2 regions of the Pseudomonas sp. TE3895 genome follow, and region 1 is predicted to be linked to the other one. Evidence: riboswitches for the same ligand, from Rfam matches in the RefSeq annotation. Region 1 holds a riboswitch; the other holds the start of a gene.

Region 1 (4,194 bases):
ACGAAGGGATAGGTGTCTTCGCCATACAACACCCGTGTCGGCGTCGTGATTGCGGCCAGACTGGCCCACATGCGTTTAGGGAATGAGCTGAAGATCTCCACTTCACGGCTGGGCCGGCACTTGAGCACCACGGCCTCGCCACACTCACCGATGGCATGCTCGACATAGGCCTGCAGTGCCGCATGGGTCCAGCCTTTGAAGATACCGCGCCCTTCCAGCGAGGCCAACGCCGACTCGCGATCGGGCCAGTGGCTGCGGCGGCTGGCGGCCTTACGGGCCAGGGCGTGACGCTGATGCAGGCCGACCAGGGCTGCCGCCCCCCATCACACCGATCATGCGTCGGCTGAACAGTACCGGGTCAAGCAGCACGGCACGTGCGAACAGTTGCGGCTCACTGCCCAGGATCAGCCCCGTAAGCACGCCACCAAAGCTGTGCCCTACGGCAAACCGCTGGACGTCGCCATACTCGCCACGCCCGCCCTGAAAGGCCTCCACCGCCAAGGCAGCGGTGCGGTTCCAGCCGCGAAACACCCCACCATGGTCACTGTCCCCATGGCCCTGAACGTCGCAAAGCCACAGGTCGAAATGCTCGCCCAGGCGCATCAGCAACGGTTGGTAAGCCAGGCAACAGAAGCCGTTGCCATGCAGAAAGTGCAGCAGCGGTTTGCCACTGGCCGGGGTTCGCCAGCCACGCAGGGTGAAACCTTCGGCGCATTCGTGGGACCAGGGAATCAACTGCATCGGCTTACTGTACTCTCGGGGTCAGGAAAACGCTGATTCTACAAACAGCAGCGGGTACAGTGAAATCACCAGCAACAGGGCCATCACGACATTGAACAGCATCAGCCAGCGCGAGTTTTGCAACAGGTTGCGCAGGGCGCTGCCGAACATCACCCATACCCCCACGCTGGGCAAGTTGACCAACGCGAACAAGGCCGCAATGACGATCACGTTGGTTACATAGCCTTGCGCTGGCGTGTAGGTGGTAATCGCCCCTACCGCCATCACCCAAGCCTTGGGGTTGACCCACTGGAACGCCGCCGCCCCCCAGAAGCCCAGCGGTTTGCGGGCACTGGACGCGGCCGTGCCGACCGGCCCGGAAGTGGCGATCTTCCAGGCCAGGTACAGCAGATAGGCGGCGCCCGCGTAGCGCAGCACCGTGTACAGGGGTGGCCAGGCCTTGAATACCTCACCCAGCCCCAGGCCGACGGCCAGCACCATCATCATGAAACCAAAACTGATACCCAAGGCATGAGGGACCGAGCGGCGCACGCCGAAGTTCACCCCCGAGGCCAGCAACATGGTGTTGTTGGGGCCCGGGGTGATGGAAGACACAAAGGCAAACAGCACAAAGGCGGTCAGCAGGTCGGCAGAGGCAAGCATGGCGGGCATTCCACTTTCTTTATGGGTGCTGTCACACTAACGGAGCGCCACTCCCAGCAACCGGTACAGTTCGATTAAATTACGCAGATACACATCACTGTACCGACAATCCGGATCAAGGAAGCCGTCACCATGAGCCTCACCATTCGCCCTGCCGTTCGTACCGATGCCGAGCAGATCCTCACCTTCATCACCGAACTGGCCGAGTACGAACGCGCGCGCCACGAGGTGGTCGCCACCCTTGCCGACATCGAGCACAGCCTGTTCGACGAAGGCAGCACTGTGCACACCCTGATGTGCGAGCGTGATGGCCGTGCAATTGGCTTTGCCGTGTACTTCTACAGCTACTCGACCTGGCTCGGGCGCAATGGCATCTATCTGGAAGACCTGTACGTAACCCCCGAGCAACGCGGCGATGGCGCCGGCCGGCAGTTGTTGCAGCACATTGCCCGCGAAGCGCTGGCGAACAACTGCGGGCGCCTGGAATGGAGCGTGCTGGACTGGAACGAGCCAGCGATCGGCTTCTACCAGAAACTGGGGGCCGAGGCGCAGGATGAGTGGGTGCGCTACCGGCTGGATGGCGACAAGCTGGCGGCATTCGCCCGCGGGTGATCGCCCGGTTTCTGCACTTCTGCCTGCTGGAAGAAGACTGCAGGCCTGAGCCTGTCGTACCTGCTGTTCGACAGCCTCGCACGCTGTATGACATTGACGCCAAGCCCGCCCCATGCTCTCCTTATGCCTCGCGTTCAGGTGCCCCTCAGGGGGTGAAACGGGAAACCGGTGCGTCCCAGGCCCTTCAGCAGGGCCGGACAATGCCGGTGCTGCCCCCGCAACGGTAAGCGAGTGAAGCGTCTGTACCACTGTGCCTCGTAGTACGGCATGGGAAGGTGACGCGTTCCAGGAGCCCAGCTCTTCCTCGCAAGCCCGGAGACCGGCCTGGCGTTCATGAACACCCCGCGGTGGGCGGGCGCTGTTGCATTCCCTTGGGCGACCACGTCCGGGGCTGCCGCGCTCGCCCATTGCCCACAAAAAGCAGAGGATCGCGTCATGCCCGTCACCAGCGCCAAACAACACAGCCTTGCTACCCCCGTTACCCTCAGCCAGCGTGTAATCATCGCCGTCGGTGCCAGCTTGCTGGGTTTGTGCCTAGTGTACTTTGCCGGGTTCTCGCACATCGAGGCTGTGCACAACGCTGCCCACGACACCCGCCACAGCGCCGCCTTCCCCTGCCACTGAGTACGCCTGATGATCACGCGCATTGCCCGTACGGCGGGTTTCAGCGGGCTCCTTGCAGCCCTGTTGCTGACCTTGCTGCAAAGCTTCTGGGTTGCCCCGCTGATTCTGGAGGCGGAAACCTACGAGTCCTCGGCCCCGGCCGCACACCACGAACACGGTAGCGAAGTGGCCGCTCATGAACACAGCGCCGAAGCCTGGTCGCCGGAAGACGGCTGGCAGCGCGTGCTGTCCACCACAGGCGGCAACCTGGTGGTCGCAGTCGGCTTCGCCCTGATCCTCGCCGCCCTGTACAGCCTTCGCGAGCCCAAACGCGCTACCACTGGCGCATTGTGGGGGTTGGCTGGCTTCGCCGTGTTCTGCCTGGCTCCCACCTTGGGCTTGCCACCAGAACTGCCGGGGACTGCGGCCGCCGACCTGGGGCAACGCCAAACCTGGTGGGTTGGTACAGCCAGTGCCACAGCGCTGGGCCTGGCCTTGCTGGTGTTCGCCCGCCACTGGCTGCTGAAGGCGCTGGGCGCCGTGCTGCTGGTCATTCCTCATGTGATCGGTGCACCGCAACCCGATGTGCACGAAAGCCTGGCCCCTGAAGCATTGGAAACCCAGTTCAAAGTCGCCTCCTGGCTCACCAACGCCGCCTTCTGGCTGGCCTTGGGCCTGCTCAGCGCCTGGCTGTTCCGCCGTTCCAGCCAGGCTTGATGCCTGCCTTCTATGCCGGTTTTGGCTGCCGCCGGGGTTGCCCGGCAGATGCCTTGCAACGCTTGCTGCGCCAGGCCCTGGACAATCAGGGGCTGGCGCTGGCCGACCTGCGCGGCATCGCAAGCATCAGCCTGAAGGCCGACGAGCCCGGCTTGCAGCAATTGGCAGAGCGCCTCGGTTTGCCCTTGGTGCTGTACCATGGCGCGCAACTGCAACCCTATGAACCACTGCTCAGCCACCGTTCCGCCGCTGCCCACCAGCACAGTGGCTGTTGGGGCGTAGCCGAGAGCGCGGCACTGGCCTTGGCCAGCCAGCGGCAGGGTACGGCCAGGCTGCTGCTGACGCGCCAGGTACTGGGCCCGGCGACGCTCGCCCTGGCCTGCTGAGCGTTTCGTACCCTCTTTTTTGCCAGGACTTTGCATGACCATCTACTTTATCGGTGCCGGCCCCGGCGACCCGGAGCTGATCACGGTCAAGGGCCAACGGCTGATTCGTCAGTGCCCGGTGATCATTTATGCCGGTTCACTGGTACCCGCCGCCGTGCTCGAAGGCCACCAGGCCGAAACCGTGATCAACAGCGCCGAACTGCATCTGGAACAGATCATCGCTGCCATGCGCAGCGCACACGAAAAAGGTCAGGATGTGGCCCGGGTGCACAGCGGCGACCCCAGCCTGTACGGCGCCATCGGTGAGCAGATTCGCCACCTGCAGGCGCTGGGCATCGATTACCAGATCATCCCCGGCGTTACCGCCACGGCAGCGAGCGCCGCCCTGCTCGGCTGCGAGCTGACCTTGCCTCAAGTGGCGCAGACCGTGATCCTCACCCGCTATGGCGACAGCTCGCCCATGCCGCCGGGTGAGCAGTTAGGGGACCTGGCG
Region 2 (4,194 bases), 2.1 Mb from region 1:
TGTCTACCTGCCGCTAGCGCAATTGCTCGACCGTGGCGTAGAACTGCTCGACTACCTGGCCCAGTACGAACTGGTGTGCATCGACGATCTGCATGTGATCGCCGGCAAGGCGGATTGGGAAGAGGCCATGTTCCACCTGTTCAACCGCCTGCGCGACAGCGGCCGACGCTTGCTGCTGGCTGCCTCGGCATCACCGCGTGAGCTGCCGATCAAGCTGCCGGACCTGAAGTCGCGGTTGACCCTGGCGCTGGTGTTCCAGATGCGTGGCCTGTCCGACGAAGACAAGCTGCGCGCCTTGCAGCTGCGAGCTTCGCGCCGTGGCCTGCACCTGACCGACGAAGTCGGCCATTTCATCCTCACCCGCGGCGCGCGGAGCATGAGCGCGTTGTTCGACTTGCTCGAGCGCCTCGATCAGGCGTCGCTGCAGGCACAACGCAAGCTCACCATTCCTTTTCTCAAGGAAACCCTCGGCTGGTAACCCCCTGAAAACCCTGGGCCAGAGCGGTAAAACAAAAAAGTCACATCTTTTTCGATAAAATTTGCAAATGGCCATGATAGAGGGCATAGTTTCACCCTTCTAAAGGATTACAGACACGGTCGTGCCCATGCTAAAGCGCTTCGCACCCCTCGTGCCACTCGCACTCGTGACCCTGCTTTTTGGCTGCGCGGCCCAAGGCCCGGTATCTCAGCCCCAGGATCACACGCCGATCACTGCACAATCGGCTATCAAGGCCAAGGCCTCTTCCTCGTCGGTATTCGGCGAGCCGGAAGAGCTGGCCACCGAAGATGACCTGGCGTCTTTCTCCGGCAGCAAGCCTTACCAATTGCCGGTTCTGGCTGACAGCATTCTCGAGCGCGGCATGTCGTTGATCGGCACCCGCTACCGCTTCGGTGGTACCTCGGAAAAGTCCGGCTTCGACTGCAGTGGCTTCATCGGTTACCTGTTCCGCGAAGAAGCGGGCATGACGCTGCCGCGCTCCACGCGTGAAATGATCAACGTCGATGCCCCGAAAGTGGCCCGCAACAAGCTCAAGCCAGGTGACTTGCTGTTCTTCAGCACCAATGGCCGTGGCCGGGTAAGCCATGCCGGGATCTACCTGGGCGACAACCAGTTCATCCACTCCAGCAGCCGCCGCAGTGGTGGTGTGCGCATCGACAGCCTCGGTGATCGTTACTGGAGCAAGACCTTCATTGAAGCCAAGCGAGCCTTGGCCATGGCGCCGACCAACATCGCGCGCAACTGATATCAAAATGATGTACCCTGCCGCGGCGGTGATGCTTTAAAAAAGCTCGCCGCCGTGCGCATTTACAGAAAGCGTCTAATCTAAACTCTCAACTCTTTTCGGCTGCAGCGCAGCGGTCTCAGACAGGATGTTCTGGCCATGGTAAAGATGGCGCGCTTCGCATTTTTCTCCTTGGCAGCCTTGCTGGCTGCATGCTCCAGCCGTGCGCCTGCGCCGGCCCCTGTGGTACAGCCGCAGGTTACCTATAGCCAGCCCAGTCCCTCACCGATTGCCGATGACGTGCTGATCCGCGCCATTGGTCTGGTTGGTACGCCCTATCGTTGGGGGGGCAATACGCCGGATTCCGGCTTCGACTGCAGCGGCCTGATCAAGTATGTGTACCGTGATGCTGCTGGCATCAGCCTGCCGCGCTCGACGCGAGAGATGATTGTCATGCGCGCACCGACGGTGGATGTCAGTTCGCTGCAGTCTGGTGACCTGGTGTTCTTCGCCACCAGTGGCGGCTCGCAGGTCAGCCATGCCGGCATCTATGTCGGGGACGGGCGCTTCGTGCATGCACCTTCCACCGGTGGCACCGTGCGCCTGGACTACCTGTCAAACAGCTACTGGGCCAAGGCCTACCTGCAGGCCAAGCGGGTGATTCCGCAAGGGCATCTGGCACAGAACCCTTGATATCCATGCCTGTTTAGCGGCCTCCTCGAGCTCGGGGCCGATACCGGCTGCCTGGATTCAAGGTGGTTTGCTCACCCGCCAGACCTCCCGCTTCGATTGACGCTCCCGGTGCAACCCTCTAACCTTCGCGGCGTGTTTCAGGTGCCCTGCCAGCCCCGACTGGGCAGGGTGAAACTGGGAAGCCGGTGGGCGCCAGCATGGCGCGATTCCGGCGCTGCCCCCGCAACGGTGGATGAGTAAAAGGCCGCGCAGGGCCACTGGATGCCAGCATCCGGGAAGGCGCGCAGGCCAGGGCCAAGGCCCACTCACAAGCCCGGAGACCGGCCTGATACTGCCAACGGCATCACGGAGGGTGATGCGCGGTGCACCGTGGCGCCCAGCCATGGCCTCTGCGCGTTCTCCGTTTGCCTGCCTATTACCTGTCGCCGCGCATTGCCGTGGTGCCAGCCAGCGGAGAACCCTGATGAGCGATTCCACCGAACGCGACGAACGCCACCTGGCGCGCATGCAGCGCAAGAAGGCGGTCATCGACGAACGCATCGCCAATTCCCCTAACGAGTGTGGCCTGCTGCTGGTGCTGACCGGCAATGGCAAGGGCAAGAGCAGTTCGGCCTTCGGCATGCTCGCGCGCGCCTTGGGCCACGGCATGCAATGCGGTGTGGTGCAGTTCATCAAGGGCCGCAACAGCACCGGCGAGGAGCTGTTCTTCCGTCGCTTCCCCGAACAAGTGCGCTACCACGTGATGGGCGAGGGCTTTACCTGGGAAACCCAGGACCGCCAGCGTGACATCGCTGCTGCGCAAGCCGCCTGGGCGGTGTCGCGCCAGTTGCTGCAGGACCCAGGTGTACAGTTCGTGGTGCTGGACGAGCTCAACATCGCCCTCAAACATGGTTACCTCGACCTGGACCAGGTACTGTCCGACATTCAAGCCCGCCCGCCCATGCAGCATGTGATTGTCACTGGCCGCGCTGCGAAGCCCGAGATGATCGAACTGGCCGATACCGTGACCGAAATGGGCATGCTCAAGCACGCCTTCCAGGCCGGTATCCGCGCACAGAAGGGCGTCGAACTGTGAGTCGATCGCGCCACTGCCCCGCCGTGTTGATCGCGGCACCCGCCTCAGGCCAGGGCAAGACTACCGTCACTGCTGCGCTGGCCCGTCTGCACCGCAACCTCGGGCGCAAGGTGCGGGTGTTCAAATGCGGGCCCGACTTTCTTGACCCGATGATTCTCGAGCGGGCCAGTGGCGCGCCGGTGTATCAGCTGGACCTGTGGATGATCGGTGCCGAAGAAAGCCGTCGTCTGCTGTGGGAAGCTGCTGGCGAGGCTGACCTGATCCTCATCGAAGGGGTGATGGGGCTGTTCGACGGCACCCCGTCAAGCGCCGACCTGGCGCGCCACTTTGGCGTTCCGGTGCTGGCGGTGATCGATGGCACAGCCATGGCCCAGACCTTCGGAGCCCTGGCCCTGGGCCTGGCGCGGTACCAGGCCGATCTGCCGTTCGCCGGCGTGCTGGCCAATCGGGTAGGCAGCCTGCGTCATGCGCAACTGCTCGAAGGCAGCCTGACCGAGGGCTTGCGCTGGTATGGCGGCTTGTCCCGCGAACGCGGCATCGAACTGCCCAGCCGCCACCTGGGCCTGGTGCAGGCCAGCGAGCTGAATGACCTGGACACCCGCCTGGACGCTGCCGCCGAAGCGCTGGGCGCCAGTTGCGATGCGGCGTTGCCGCCGCCAGTCAGCTTTGCCGAGCCGGAACCGCAAGCCTGCGTTGCCTCGCTGGCCGGTGTGCGCATAGGCGTTGCGCGGGACGAGGCGTTCGCCTTCACGTATGGCGCTAACCTCGACCTGTTGCGCAACCAGGGTGCCCAGCTGGTGTTCTTCTCGCCGCTGCACGACCACGAACTGCCGGCGGTAGACAGCCTGTATCTGCCGGGTGGTTATCCTGAGCTGCATCACCATGCGCTGGCCGCCAACGCACCGATGTGCGAGGCGATCCGTGCCCACCACGCGCAGGGCAAGCCATTGCTGGCCGAGTGCGGCGGCATGCTGTACCTGCTCGATGCCCTGACTGACGTGGCCGGTGAACGTGCCGAACTGCTCGGCTTGCTGCCGGGTGAGGCGACCATGCAGAAGCGCCTGGCCGCGCTGGCGCTGCAGGCGGTGGAGCTGCCGGAGGGGACCTTGCGCGGTCACACCTATCACCATTCGCTGACCAGCACTGCGCTGGAACCGATTGCCCGGGGGCTGAGCCCCAACGGCGGGCGTGGCAACGAGGCGG

What was found. A riboswitch is a leader RNA that binds a small molecule or an ion and turns the genes downstream of it on or off. The one in region 1 is predicted to bind cobalamin.
Region 2: it holds a riboswitch for cobalamin, as region 1 does, so the genes downstream of both, cobO (cob(I)yrinic acid a,c-diamide adenosyltransferase) here and ACZ889_RS16450 (CbtB domain-containing protein) in region 1, are expected to answer to the same signal.

Annotation. Positions count from the first base shown of each region.
Region 1 is NZ_JBWBQE010000001.1:3,657,616-3,661,809, reverse strand. Features, by position in the region: partial or broken gene ACZ889_RS16465 (alpha/beta fold hydrolase) at 1-741, opposite strand, end outside; gene ACZ889_RS16460 (LysE family translocator) at 763-1,392, opposite strand; gene ACZ889_RS16455 (GNAT family N-acetyltransferase) at 1,516-1,995, shown strand; cobalamin riboswitch at 2,115-2,337, shown strand; gene ACZ889_RS16450 (CbtB domain-containing protein) at 2,431-2,619, shown strand; gene ACZ889_RS16445 (CbtA family protein) at 2,629-3,315, shown strand; gene ACZ889_RS16440 (cobalamin biosynthesis protein) at 3,315-3,701, shown strand; gene cobM (precorrin-4 C(11)-methyltransferase) at 3,736-4,194, shown strand, end outside.
Region 2 is NZ_JBWBQE010000001.1:5,730,119-5,734,312, reverse strand. Features, by position in the region: gene hda (DnaA regulatory inactivator Hda) at 1-478, shown strand, start outside; gene ACZ889_RS25920 (C40 family peptidase) at 606-1,244, shown strand; gene ACZ889_RS25915 (C40 family peptidase) at 1,383-1,916, shown strand; cobalamin riboswitch at 2,039-2,259, shown strand; gene cobO (cob(I)yrinic acid a,c-diamide adenosyltransferase) at 2,380-2,991, shown strand; gene ACZ889_RS25905 (cobyrinate a,c-diamide synthase) at 2,988-4,194, shown strand, end outside.